Regions from separate parts of the Acidovorax sp. FW305-C-20-28 genome, predicted to be linked through region 1. Evidence: riboswitches for the same ligand, from Rfam matches in the RefSeq annotation. Region 1 holds a riboswitch; the other holds the start of a gene.
The links. Region 1 has a riboswitch for cyclic di-GMP ahead of AC3WOH_RS01260 (hypothetical protein). Riboswitches for the same ligand answer to the same signal wherever they lie in the genome.
Positions count from the first base shown of each region.

Region 2: it holds a riboswitch for cyclic di-GMP, as region 1 does, so the genes downstream of both, AC3WOH_RS22620 (methyl-accepting chemotaxis protein) here and AC3WOH_RS01260 (hypothetical protein) in region 1, are expected to answer to the same signal.

Region 1 covers NZ_JBYSYM010000001.1:256,436-262,476, reverse strand. Annotated here, with positions in the region: gene AC3WOH_RS01280 (HAD family hydrolase) at 1-349, shown strand, start outside; gene AC3WOH_RS01275 (hypothetical protein) at 355-717, opposite strand; gene AC3WOH_RS01270 (roadblock/LC7 domain-containing protein) at 772-1,239, opposite strand; gene AC3WOH_RS01265 (GTP-binding protein) at 1,232-1,819, opposite strand; gene AC3WOH_RS01260 (hypothetical protein) at 1,813-2,778, opposite strand; cyclic di-GMP riboswitch class I at 2,978-3,077, opposite strand; gene AC3WOH_RS01255 (hypothetical protein) at 3,215-3,487, opposite strand; gene dinG (ATP-dependent DNA helicase DinG) at 3,616-5,781, shown strand; gene AC3WOH_RS01245 (pyridoxamine 5'-phosphate oxidase family protein) at 5,898-6,041, shown strand, end outside.
Region 2 covers NZ_JBYSYM010000021.1:90,971-97,011, reverse strand. Annotated here, with positions in the region: gene AC3WOH_RS22635 (methyl-accepting chemotaxis protein) at 6-1,793, shown strand; gene AC3WOH_RS22630 (methyl-accepting chemotaxis protein) at 2,022-3,800, shown strand; gene AC3WOH_RS22625 (tautomerase family protein) at 3,902-4,126, shown strand; cyclic di-GMP riboswitch class I at 4,192-4,285, shown strand; gene AC3WOH_RS22620 (methyl-accepting chemotaxis protein) at 4,472-6,041, shown strand, end outside.

The sequences.
Region 1 (6,041 bases):
GGTGGCGTCATCGTCGCGCACCGACGAAATCACCCACCGCCTGGCGCGCGTGGGCGTGCTGCAGCACTTTGCGGCGGTGGCCGGCGGCAACGAGGTGCTGCGCGGCAAGCCCGACCCGGCGCTCTATGCGCTGGCGGCCGCGCGGCTGGGGGTGGACCCGGCCCGCTGCCTGGCCTTCGAGGACAGCCACAACGGCGCCTGCGCGGCGCTGGCCGCGGGCATGGGCCTGGTGGTCGTACCCGACCTGCTGCAGCCCGCGCCCGAAGTGGCGCAGGACTGTGTGGCCGTTTTGGGCTCGCTGGAAGAGGCCCTGGCCGAGGTGCCGCGCTGGTTCACGCGCAGCACCTGACGCCATCAGATGGCGGTCTGCGACTCGGCTTCGAGCACCTTGCGGCGGGCCATGGCCAGGTTGGCGCGGCTGCGGTCGAGCACGTAGTAGATGAACAGGCCGTCGTGCTTTTCCACGGGGCGGATGATGTGGTACTGGTGGGTCAGGGTGATCAGGATGTCCTCGATGGTGCCCTGCATGCCCAGCGACTTCATGGTCTTCATCTTGGCGCGCACGACCTCGGTGTTGCCTGCGGCCGCCAGCTCCAGGTCCATGCCGCTGCCCACGGATTCGAGCAGCATGCCGCTGTTGTAGTCCACCAGCGCAGCGCACATGGCGCCCTCGGTCTGCATGAGCTGGTTCAGGAGTTCTTTGGGGGTCATTGCCATGGCGTGGTCTCCGGTGGTGGTGGAACAAGGGAACGGGAACGGCAAAACAGGGGATCAGCCCGGCTGCGGCGCTGCGGCGCAGGCCGCAATCACCTGGTCGGCGGTGTTGCGGCAGCTCCAGAGCAGCTTGCCCAGCAGCGAGGATTCGTTGGTGACCACTGTGAGCACCAGGTCGCCCGAGGGCACGGGCACGTTCATCGAGACGATGTGGCCGCTGCCCGATTCGAGGATCAGGCGCTCGGGCGCGCTGTGGCCGGCCTCGCGCGTCATGGCCCCGGCCAGCGCGCTCAGCGAGCCCGACATGGCCGAGAGCTTGTCGGCGTCCTGGCTGTCCGAGAGCGTGGAGGCCACCGTGAAGCCGTCGGCGCTGGCCAGCGTGGCGCTCAGGATGCCCGGGGTGCCGCGCTGCAATTCGCCCAGCAGTTCGGCCAGGCGCGCAATGGTCACCAGGCGCAAGGACGCCTGAACCGCCGGGGCGGCAGAAGGAACGCCGGTGGAACTGTCGCTGCTGCTACTACTCATGTTCGATCTCCGCCATGCTCACCAGGACCGACAGCAGAAGGCGCACGTCGGCATCGCGCCGCACGTCCACCTCCAGCACCGGGGGGTTGTAGCCCAGGGCGCCCAGCTGCTCGCAGTAGTCGGCGATGCCGGGCGCGGGATGGGTGTCGAGCCGGCCCACGCCGACCACGGTGCGCCGCGTGGGCACGTGGGGCGCAAAGGCCTTGAGGTAGCGCGCCACCTCGCCCACGGGGTCGCTCTGCGAGTTGTCGGCCAGCACGATGAGGCCGAAGGCCCCCGCGCCCAGGATGTCCCACATGAAGCGAAAGCGCTCCTGCCCCGGCGTGCCGAAGAGCTTGAGCTTCCACTGGCCGCCGTCCATCTGGCATTCGCCGTAGTCCAGGCCCACGGTGGTCATGGTCTTGCCCGGCATGGGCAGCTCGGCCCAGCCGGTGATGGGCACGTCGGTGGACAGGGCCTGGCCATCGCTGATGGCCTGGATCGCGGTGGTCTTGCCGGCCCCCATGGGGCCGGTGAAGACGATCTTGAGATCGCGGGAAGTGCCTGCGAACACCGCAGGCCCGGTGGAAGGCATCACCATAGCTTGAGCCGTTCTCGCAGGTTGCCGAGCCAGCCTGCGGGCGCGGCGGCCGGGACGGGGGTTTTGGCCGCGGCCACGGGTGCGGGCGTTGCCACGGCGGCTGCAGCGGCGGGCGCCGCAGGCGCGCTCTCCTCCACCGCCAGGCCCAGGGCCAGGCTGGCTTCGAGGAACCAGCGCACCGTGGCCTCGGGCACGCCGCTCTTGGCGCACAGCTGCTCGCAGCTCAGGGGCCGGCTGGTGAGCAGCGCCGCCAGGCGGGGGTGGCCGGCCGCCGACAGGCCGATGGCATCGGGCCAGCGCAGCAGCCGGTACCAGCCGGGGCGGGCCGGGGCGCCCGCGCGGGTCTCGGCCAGGCGCATGGCCAGGCTCCACAGCAGGTGGCGCAGGCTGTGCGAGGGCATGGACCCGATGAGCGCCTCCTCCACCGGGCTCACGCGGTGCGGCTCGCCCAGGGTGTAGGCGCCCGAGAGCAGCGCATCCATGGACATGGAGGTGTGCACCAGCTGCTGCACGAAGTCGAACACGATCTGCTGGCCCCCGCTGATGGGCACCACGGCCCGGCGGCGTTCGGCGACACGGGTGCGCTCGGCGAGCAGGTCGAACATGGCCCGCAGGCCCTGGACCGGGTCGAATTGCGAGGCCCCATGCACCCGCTGGGTCGCCGACTGCAGCACGGCGATGACATTGGTCATGCGCAGCGGGGTGGAGACGGTGAGGTCGGCCGTGGCCTCGGGCAGGGCGCCGGCATCTTCGGGGTGCAGCACGCGCACGGTGATGCAGGGGGCATGGAAACGGTAGGGCCAGCTGCCGGGCACGAAAACCACGTTGCACTCGGCCAGCTGCTCGCTGAAGCGTGCGCGGACATTGACCCCGCCGTCCAGCAGGCGCACCAGCGCGCGCAGCACCATCTGGTCCTTCTGCGCGATGTCCTGCGTACCGATGACCAAGCCGTCGCCCATAGTTCAAGCCCCCTGTGCAGGATGGCGCCCTGGAAGGCGGCCATGGAAGGCCCGGCCCGCGCTCGAAGCAGGAAGAACAGGAACAGGAACGGCGGCGAGTGCGGGACCGTGGCGGTGTTGCATCGCTGGAGGCAGCCTCGTGGTTGTAGGTATGCGACAACAACTGAGACGGCGGCTCCCCTGAGCAACCCTGGATCAACGTGGCAGTCCCGCCGTCCTGGGCCCGGGAACTGCTTCCAGGGCCGGTAGACCGGTGACTTTGCGGACCCGGCTTTCGCACGGGGGTGCCGTTTCAGTGCTTTTCAGTATAGGGGAATGGGTTGCGCTGGCAACCATTAGATTGGCGCGCAGCGCCGCCTGCACCCGGCAGGCTTTTTTCGGGTGTTGTTCTGGCGCACACCCGCAGGGTGGGCTGCGCCGTTCGCACCGGGGCTACTTACTTCTGCTTCTGGTAGGCCTTGTCGGCCGGGGGCCCGCGGTCGGTGTCCTGCAGCCCGCGCTGCACGTCGCGGTAGGCCTGCTGCACCTGCACGTCGGGCTGGCCGTGGGTCATGTCCACGGATTGATCGCGCTCGTGGGGGAGCTTGGGGTCCTGCGCCTGGGGCTTGCCCGTGGCCACTGCACCACCGGGTGAGGGGGTGTTGGCGCTCTGGCGCCGGGTGGTGTCCACCGAGGCGGGGGTCGTGCGGGGTTCGGCGCTTGTGGTCATGGGAATCTCCTGGGCCGCGCCATGGGGCGCGTGTACAGCCCCATGGTAGGCAGGCGCCAAGGGCTGCCGTGTAGGCCCATGCCCTCAAAAATACTGTATGCCCAACCATATGCCACACTCTCGTCCTTATGTCTTCAGCAGAGTGGGCCCAGGCGGCCCTGCAGTCGTTCGATGCGGTGGTGCAGGCCACCCCGGGGTTTCGCAGCCGCGGGGGGCAGCGGCGCATGGCCGAGCAGGTGGCCCACACCTTCAGCCACGCCACGCTGGGCAAGGTGGACGAGGAGGCGGGCGAGGCCGCGCCCACGCGCTCGATCGCCGTGATCCAGGCCGGCACGGGCGTGGGCAAGTCCCTGGCCTACTGCGCACCGGCGATCGCCATGGCGCTGTCACGCGGCACGCGCGTGCTGATCTCCACCGCCACGGTGGCGCTGCAGGAGCAGCTGGTGCACAAGGACCTGCCGGCCCTGGCCAAACTGCTGCCCCAGCCCTTCAAGTTCTCCCTGGCCAAGGGGCGCGGGCGCTATGTCTGCAAGCTCAAGCTCGACCGGCTGGCCGGCACCGGGGAGGCGAGCGAAGACCCGATGGAGGACGACCTGTTCGCCGAGGAAGAGGCCGCGGCCCGCGCCAAGCGCCCGCGCCAGGAGACCGAGGCGCGCATCCAGTTCTATTCGGCCATGTCGCAAACCCTGGCCCAGGGCGCCTGGGACGGCGACCGCGACAGCCTGGACACGCCGCCCGAGCCCGAGGTCTGGAGCGCCGTGGCGGCCGAGGGCGCCTCCTGCACCGGCAAGCACTGCCCGGCCTTCAGCCAGTGCACCTACTACGACAAGCGCAAGGAGTTGGTGGGTGCGCAGGTGATCGTGGCCAACCACGACCTGCTGCTGTCCTCGCTGGGCGCGCGCGTGCTGCCCGAGCTGGACAACTGCCTCTTGGTGCTCGACGAAGCCCACCACCTGCCTGCGACCGCGCTGGACCAGTTCTCCTGCAGCATGGACCTGAGCCGCCTGACCTGGATCGAGCGCCTGGCGAGCCGCGGCCTGCGCATCGGCGCGCTGCTGGAGGTCGAGGAGATCGCCGACATCCCCAAGCATTCGGGCCAGTTGCGCCAGACGCTGCAGGACCTGGCGCGCATCGTGATGGACGTCTACGGCCCGGCCCTCAAGAGCCAGAGGGACACCTGGGGCCCGGCGCGCGTGCGCGTGCCGCGCGGCGAGCTGCCCGAGCCGCTGCTCGCGCCGCTCGGCCTGCTGTCGGCCAGCGCCGAGGGCTTTCTCGAAGCGCTGCGCGCCATCTCCAAGGCCTTGCGCGCCGAGATGCGCGACAAGCCCGACGAGGCGCGCCGCCTGTCCACCCTGTATGCGCAGATCGGCATGCTGGCGCCGCGCCTGGAAGAGCTGCACACCACCGCCCAGCTGCTGCTGCAGGACGCGCCCGAGGGCGCCGTGCCGGCGGCCAAGTGGTTCACGCTGGAGGTGGAGGGCGACTTCATCGTCGTCAAGGCGCATGCCAGCCCCATCCTGCCGGGCACCACGCTGCGCAACCACCTGTGGAGCGCGGTGCGCGGTGCGGTGCTGACCTCGGCCACGCTCACCAGCTGCGGGCACTTCGAGTTCTTCATGCGCGAATCGGGCCTGCACGGCGATGCGGCCGCCACCACGCTGGAGGTACCGAGCCCCTTCGACTACGCCGCCCAGGGCACGCTGATTGCGGCCGAGACGCGCGCCGACCCCAAGAACGCCGCGCAGTTCACGGCCGAGATGGTGGAAGCGCTGCTCTACGACATCGCCAACGTGGAATACGGTGCGCTGGTGCTGTTCACCTCGCGCGAGCAGATGCGCCAGGCTGTCGATGCCCTGCCCACCGCCATGCGCAATGTGGTGCTGGTGCAGAACGCGCTGCCGCGCACCCAGTTGCTCAAGCGCCACCGCGAGCGCGTGGCCGACGGCCTGCCCTCGGTGATCTTCGGCATGCAGTCCTTCGGCGAGGGGCTGGACCTGCCGGGGCGGCTGTGCGAGTCGGTGTTCATCACCAAGCTGCCGTTTGCCCCGCCCGACGACCCCGTGGGCGAGGCCCGCGCCGAATGGCTGCGCGCCGTGGGGCGCGACCCGTTCAGCGAGCTGGTGGTGCCCGCCACCGCGATCCGCCTGGCCCAGTGGGTGGGCCGCGCCATCCGCACCGAGGAAGACCAGGCCCATGTGTACTGCTACGACAAGCGGCTCATGAACACCTCGTACGGGCAGCGCCTGCTCAAGGGCCTGCCGCCGTTTGCGCTGGAACGGCGTACGGCGCGCTGACCCCGCGCGCTGTCGGACAAACGCCCTAGGCAAGCCGGGCCGGATACCGACGCCCCCGGGCTGCCTGGCGGCCTACAGTGAATTTTTACCGATTCACCACCCGCCGGAGGCACCCCATGCAACACGAGACCCCCGCCCGCGAGACGCTGTGGAAGCTGATCAAGGACATTAAATTCGGCATGCTCACGCACCGCCATGCCAACGGCATGCTGCATGCCCACCCGCTGACCACGCAGAACCGCAGCATCGACGAGCAGTCG
Region 2 (6,041 bases), on a different contig from region 1:
CGACCATGAAATTCGACAACCTGCGCGTGGCCCACAAGATGTGGACCGTGATTCTGGGCCTGCTGGCACTGATGCTGGTGACCGCCATCTGGACCCAGTGGTATGGGCGGAAGGTGACGGCCGAGACCGAGGAGGCCGTGAGCCGGTACGAGGGGGCCATCACCACGGCGGTGAGCTGGCGCGGCCTGGCCGAAGTGGCCGTCACCATGTCCATGTCCAGCTTCGTGACCACCGACCAGGCGCTCAAGGCCGACTTCGACGCGCGCGTGGCAGCCCTCACGGCACGCATCACACCGGTGCAGGAAAAGATCGGCAAGACCTCGGTCTCGCCCGAGGACAAGGCCGCGCTGGCCAAGGTGGCCGCCACCCGCGCCGATATCCGCGGCCAGACCGACAAGCTCAAGGAATTGACCGATGCGGGCGATGCCGCTGCCAAGCAGGACTACCTGGCCAAGGTCTACCGCCCCAAGGCCGTGGCCTACCTGGAGTCCATCGACCAGTTTGTGGCCGCCCAGGAGCGCCAGCGTGACGCGGCGGTGCAGGCCGCCCACGACTCGCGCGCCAATCTGGTGGTGATCAGTGCCGTCGCCGCGGTTGCCGTGGTGGCGCTGGGCATGCTGCTGGCAGCCCTGCTGGTGCGCTCCATCACGCGCCCGCTGGACCGGGCTGTGTCGCTGGCCGAGGCCATTTCCGCTGGCGACCTCACGCAGAACATCCACGACGACCGCAAGGACGAGCTGGGCGTGCTGACGCGGGCGCTGTCCGGCATGTCCACCCGCCTGCGCAGCGTGGTGAGCGAGGTGCGCCACGGGGTGGACTCGGTGTCCTCGGCCTCGGTGGAGATCGCCAACGGCAACCACGACCTGTCGGCGCGCACGGAGCAGACGGCCTCCAACCTGGAAGAGACGGCGGCCAGCATGGAACAGCTGACGGCCACGGTATCGCAATCGGCCGACACGGCGCGCCAGGCCAACCAACTGGCGGGCACGGCAGCGCAGGCCGCGGCACGCGGCGGCGAGGTGGTGGGCCAGGTGGTCAGCAGCATGCAGCAGATCACCGACAGCTCGCGCAAGATCAGCGACATCATCGGCACCATCGACGGCATTGCCTTCCAGACCAACATCCTGGCGCTGAATGCGGCCGTGGAAGCGGCGCGTGCCGGTGAACAGGGCCGTGGTTTTGCCGTGGTGGCCAGCGAAGTGCGCAGCCTGGCGCAGCGTAGCGCCGAGGCGGCCAAGGAAATCAAGACCCTGATCAGCGCCAGCGTGGAGAACGTGGAATCGGGCTCGGCCCAGGTGGCGCAGGCCGGGCAGAGCATGGAAGAGATCGTCTCGAGCGTGCAGCGCGTGAGCGACCTGATCGGGGAGATCACGGCTTCGTCCACGGAGCAGCGCGATGGCATTGCCCAGGTCAACCAGGCGGTGACGCACCTCGATCAGATGACGCAGCAAAACGCGGCGCTGGTGGAGGAATCGACGGCAGCGGCGGCCTCGATGCGCGACCAGGCGCAAAAGCTGGCCGAGGTGGTGTCGATGTTCAACGTGGGTGCTGTGGCTGCGCGGGCGCCGGTTGCGCCACCACCACGGCCGGTGCCTGCGGTCGGCAAGCCTGTCGGTGCACGCCCCGCGGCTGTCGGCGCCTCGACCGCCGGCAAGGCTGCCAAGGCCTCCACGCCCCGCTTGGGCAGCGCCGCCAAGGCAGCGCCCGCAGCAACCGCCCCCGCGGCAGCGCCCAAGGCCGCCGCACCGCGCGCAGCGGCTGGTGGTGGGGATGACGACTGGGAAAGCTTCTGACAGACCGCGCCTTTCGCAGGCTGTTGGGTGGCAGTCCCAGGGTCTGAGCGGGGTCAAACCCGTGGCGAGGATCTTGCCGGCTCGCGTGAATGCGGGTTTTTCCCGGTGAAACGAAGCCGTCGGCGGCCCATTGGCTGGCGTAGGCTATGGCCTGTCTGGATGTAATGGAATGTTTCCGCTGGTGCCTGTGCGGAGCCGCCATGCACCACAGGTTCACAAGGAAAGAGCATGCAATTCGACAATATCCGCGTCTCCCGCAAGCTGTGGGGCGCATTCCTGGGGCTGATGATCGCGATGCTGCTGCTCTCCAGCTTCGCCCAGAACCGCGGCAACAATTCGATGGCGGCGGCGATGGACGACATCATCGAGATCGAGGGGCGCATCTCCTCGGCCGTGCGCTGGCGCGGCGCCACCGAGACCGCGGTCAACATGGTCATGGGCGGTGCGGTGACCACCGATGCCGTGCTGGCCGAGCAGTACGGTGCCAAGGTCAAGGAGATCATCGGCGCCATCAACAAGGTGCAGGAGAAGATCGTCGCATCGGCCACGGCGCCCGAGGAAAAGGCCGCGCTCGACAAGGTGCTCGATGCGCGCAAGGCCGTGCTGGCCGCCACCGCCAAGACCTGGGAGCTCAAGGGCGCGGGCGATGCCGTGGCCACCCAGCAGTTTGCGGACAGGGAGTTCGCACCCCTGGTCACGGTCTACCTCAAGGCCCAGGACGATTTCGTGGCGGTGCTGGAAAAGCGCCGCGATGCCATCCGCGCCGATGCCACGAGCCGCCGCATCCAGAACGCCATCTCGGGCATCGTCCTTTCCATGGTGCTGCTGGCGGTGGGCATCTTCCTGGCCTGGCGCCTGGTGCATTCGATCAGCGACCCGCTCAACCAGGCGGTGACCACCATCGACGCCATCGCTGCGGGCGACCTCACGCGCGAGCTGAGTTCCACCCGCAAAGACGAGTTCGGCCACATGCTGCGTTCGCTCTCGGCCATGTCGGCGCGCTTGCGCAGCGTGGTGAGCGAGGTGCGCCACGGGGTGGACTCGGTGTCCTCGGCCTCGGTGGAGATCGCCAACGGCAACCACGACCTGTCGGCGCGCACGGAGCAGACGGCCTCCAACCTGGAAGAGACGGCGGCCAGCATGGAACAGCTGACGGCCACGGTATCGCAATCGGCCGACACGGCGCGCCAGGCCAACCAACTGGCGGGCACGGCAGCGCAGGCCGCGGCACGCGGCGGCGAGGTGGTGGGCCAGGTGGTCAGCAGCATGCAGCAGATCACCGACAGCTCGCGCAAGATCAGCGACATCATCGGCACCATCGACGGCATTGCCTTCCAGACCAACATCCTGGCGCTGAATGCGGCCGTGGAAGCGGCGCGTGCCGGTGAACAGGGCCGTGGTTTTGCCGTGGTGGCCAGCGAAGTGCGCAGCCTGGCGCAGCGTAGCGCCGAGGCGGCCAAGGAAATCAAGACCCTGATCAGCGCCAGCGTGGAGAACGTGGAATCGGGCTCGGCCCAGGTGGCGCAGGCCGGGCAGAGCATGGAAGAGATCGTCTCGAGCGTGCAGCGCGTGAGCGACCTGATCGGGGAGATCACGGCTTCGTCCACGGAGCAGCGCGATGGCATTGCCCAGGTCAACCAGGCGGTGACGCACCTCGATCAGATGACGCAGCAAAACGCGGCGCTGGTGGAGGAATCGACGGCAGCGGCGGCCTCGATGCGCGACCAGGCGCAAAAGCTGGCCGAGGTGGTGTCGATGTTCAACGTGGGTGCTGTGGCTGCGCGGGCACCGGTGGCGCCACCACCACGCCCTGCTGCTGCAGCCGCCCGGCCGGTGGCGGCCCCTGCCCGCGCGGCCGTTGCCGGCAAAGCTTCCGCCCCGGCCGCGGCGCGGCTCACGGCATCCAGGCCGGCTGCGGCCCACAAGCCCGCGGCTGCCGGCCCGGCCCCTGCGCCGGCCCCGCGCGCAACGGCCAAGGGCGGCGACGACGACTGGGAAAGCTTCTGACCGGCTTGCCAAGCGTTTCTACCCAGACACCCCCGAGGGCAGCCCAGGCTGCCCTTTTTTCATGCAAGATGGGCGCCCTTCCATTGCCCCAAAGGTCTGCCATGCCCCTGGTCACCATCCGCCTTGCCAACCGCGACATCCCCACGACGTCGGCCCAGAAGGCTGCGCTCATTGCCGGCGCCACCCGCCTCATGCAGGAGGTGCTGGACAAGAAGCCCGAGACCGTGACCGTCATCATCGACGAGATCGACCCCGACAACTGGGGCGTGGGCGGCGAGCAGGTGACGGTGGTGCGCCAGCGCAGCAAGGGCCCCACCCAGGCCTGAGCCTGGGGCGGGCGGCGGCCTATTCCCGACCATATTCCTGACATATTTACTTACAGGTAGGATGCGCGCAACAAAGGCACACCCGTACGAAAGTCGGGGTCGCAAAGCTTCCGGTCTGAGACCTCGTGCGCGAGGGGGTATGGCAGCGGGGCCGCTGATTTCCGGATGACTTGCGTCCTCGGGTGACCTGCCGCCAGGCGAGGGCACCCCATCAGGGCGCGCCGCTGATCGCGCGCCCGCTTCTTCTTTTCCCCCTGCATTGACTGCCTTTGTGGCGCCCCTCCCGGGATGGACGGGGCTGGGCGCCCCTGTTCCAGTCCTCACGATGAATCCCAGGGAAAAGCAATGAAGTTGAACGATATCCGGGTGGCCACCAAGATGTGGGGCACGATCCTGGGCCTGTTGGTGTTGATGCTCGGCGTGTTTGTCTTCACCCAGTACCGCTCCAGCCTGGCCATGGAGCGGGCACTGGCCGATGTGCAGCGCTACGAGTCCAACATCACGGCGGCGGTGCGCTGGCAGGGCCTGACCGAGACCAATACCGAGCGCTCGCTGGCCAGCATGGCGAGCACCGACGAGGTGATCGAAAAGTTCTTTGCCAGCCGCCAGGATGCCGGCTCCGCCCTCATCAGCGAAGTCCAGTCCAGCGTGCGCGCCGGCGCCATCTCGGAGACCGACAAGGCCGCCCTGGCCAAGGTGGGCGAGGCCCGCGGTACCCTGCTCGACACCCTCAAGAAGCTCCCCGCGGTCAAGGCTTCGGCCGAGCCCGGTGCGCGCAAGGATTTTGCGCTCAAGGAATTCCTGCCGACCTCGGTGGCCTACGTCGATGCGCTCAAGGGCTTCGTCAAGGTACAGGAGGCCCAGCGCGACGCGGCCAAGATCGAGGCCGGAAATGCGCAGCGCAACGCCACGCTGCTGGGCCTGTCCAGCGCCGCCGTGGTGTTCGTGATCGGCATCCTGCTGGCGTCCCTGCTGGTGCGCTCGATCACGCGCCCGCTGGACCGCGCGGTGGCCGTGGCCGGCGCGATTGCGGGCGGTGACCTGACCCAGCAGGTTCATTCCTCGCGCAAGGACGAGTTCGGCCAACTGCTGCAGGCGCTGTCGCTGATGGTGGGCAAGCTGCATGGCGTGGTGACGGAGGTGCGCCGCGGCGTGGACTCGGTGTCCACGGCCTCGACCGAGATCGCCAATGGCAACCACGACCTGAGCAGCCGCACCGAGCAGACGGCCAGCAACCTGGAGGAGACGGCGGCCAGCATGGAGCAGCTGACGGCCACGGTGTCCCAGTCCTCGGACACGGCGCAGCAGGCGAATCAGCTCGCGGTGGGGGCCGCCCAGGCAGCCACGCATGGCGGCGAGGTGGTGGGCCAGGTCGTGGTCAGCATGCAGCAGATCAGCGACTCCTCCCGGCGCATCGCGGACATCATCGGCGTGATCGACGGCATTGCCTTCCAGACCAACATCCTGGCGCTCAATGCCGCCGTGGAAGCGGCCCGGGCCGGTGAGCAGGGGCGTGGTTTCGCCGTGGTGGCCGGCGAGGTGCGCAGCCTGGCGCAGCGCAGCGCCCAGGCGGCCAAGGAGATCAAGACCCTGATCAGCGCCTCGGTGGAAACCGTGGAAAAGGGCTCGGCCCAGGTGAGCCAGGCGGGCCAGGCCATGGGCGAGATCGTCGGCGGCGTGCGCCGCATGACCGACCTGATCGCAGAGATCGCGGCCTCGGCCAGCGAACAGCGCGACGGCATCGGGCAGGTGAACCAGGCCGTGACCAACCTGGACCAGATGACGCAGCAGAACGCCGCGCTGGTGGAAGAGTCGGCAGCCGCCGCTGCCGCTTTGCGCGACCAGGCCCAGCATTTGGCCGAGGTGGTCTCCATCTTCAACGTCGGCAGCGCAGCCATCGGCTACGCCAGTACAC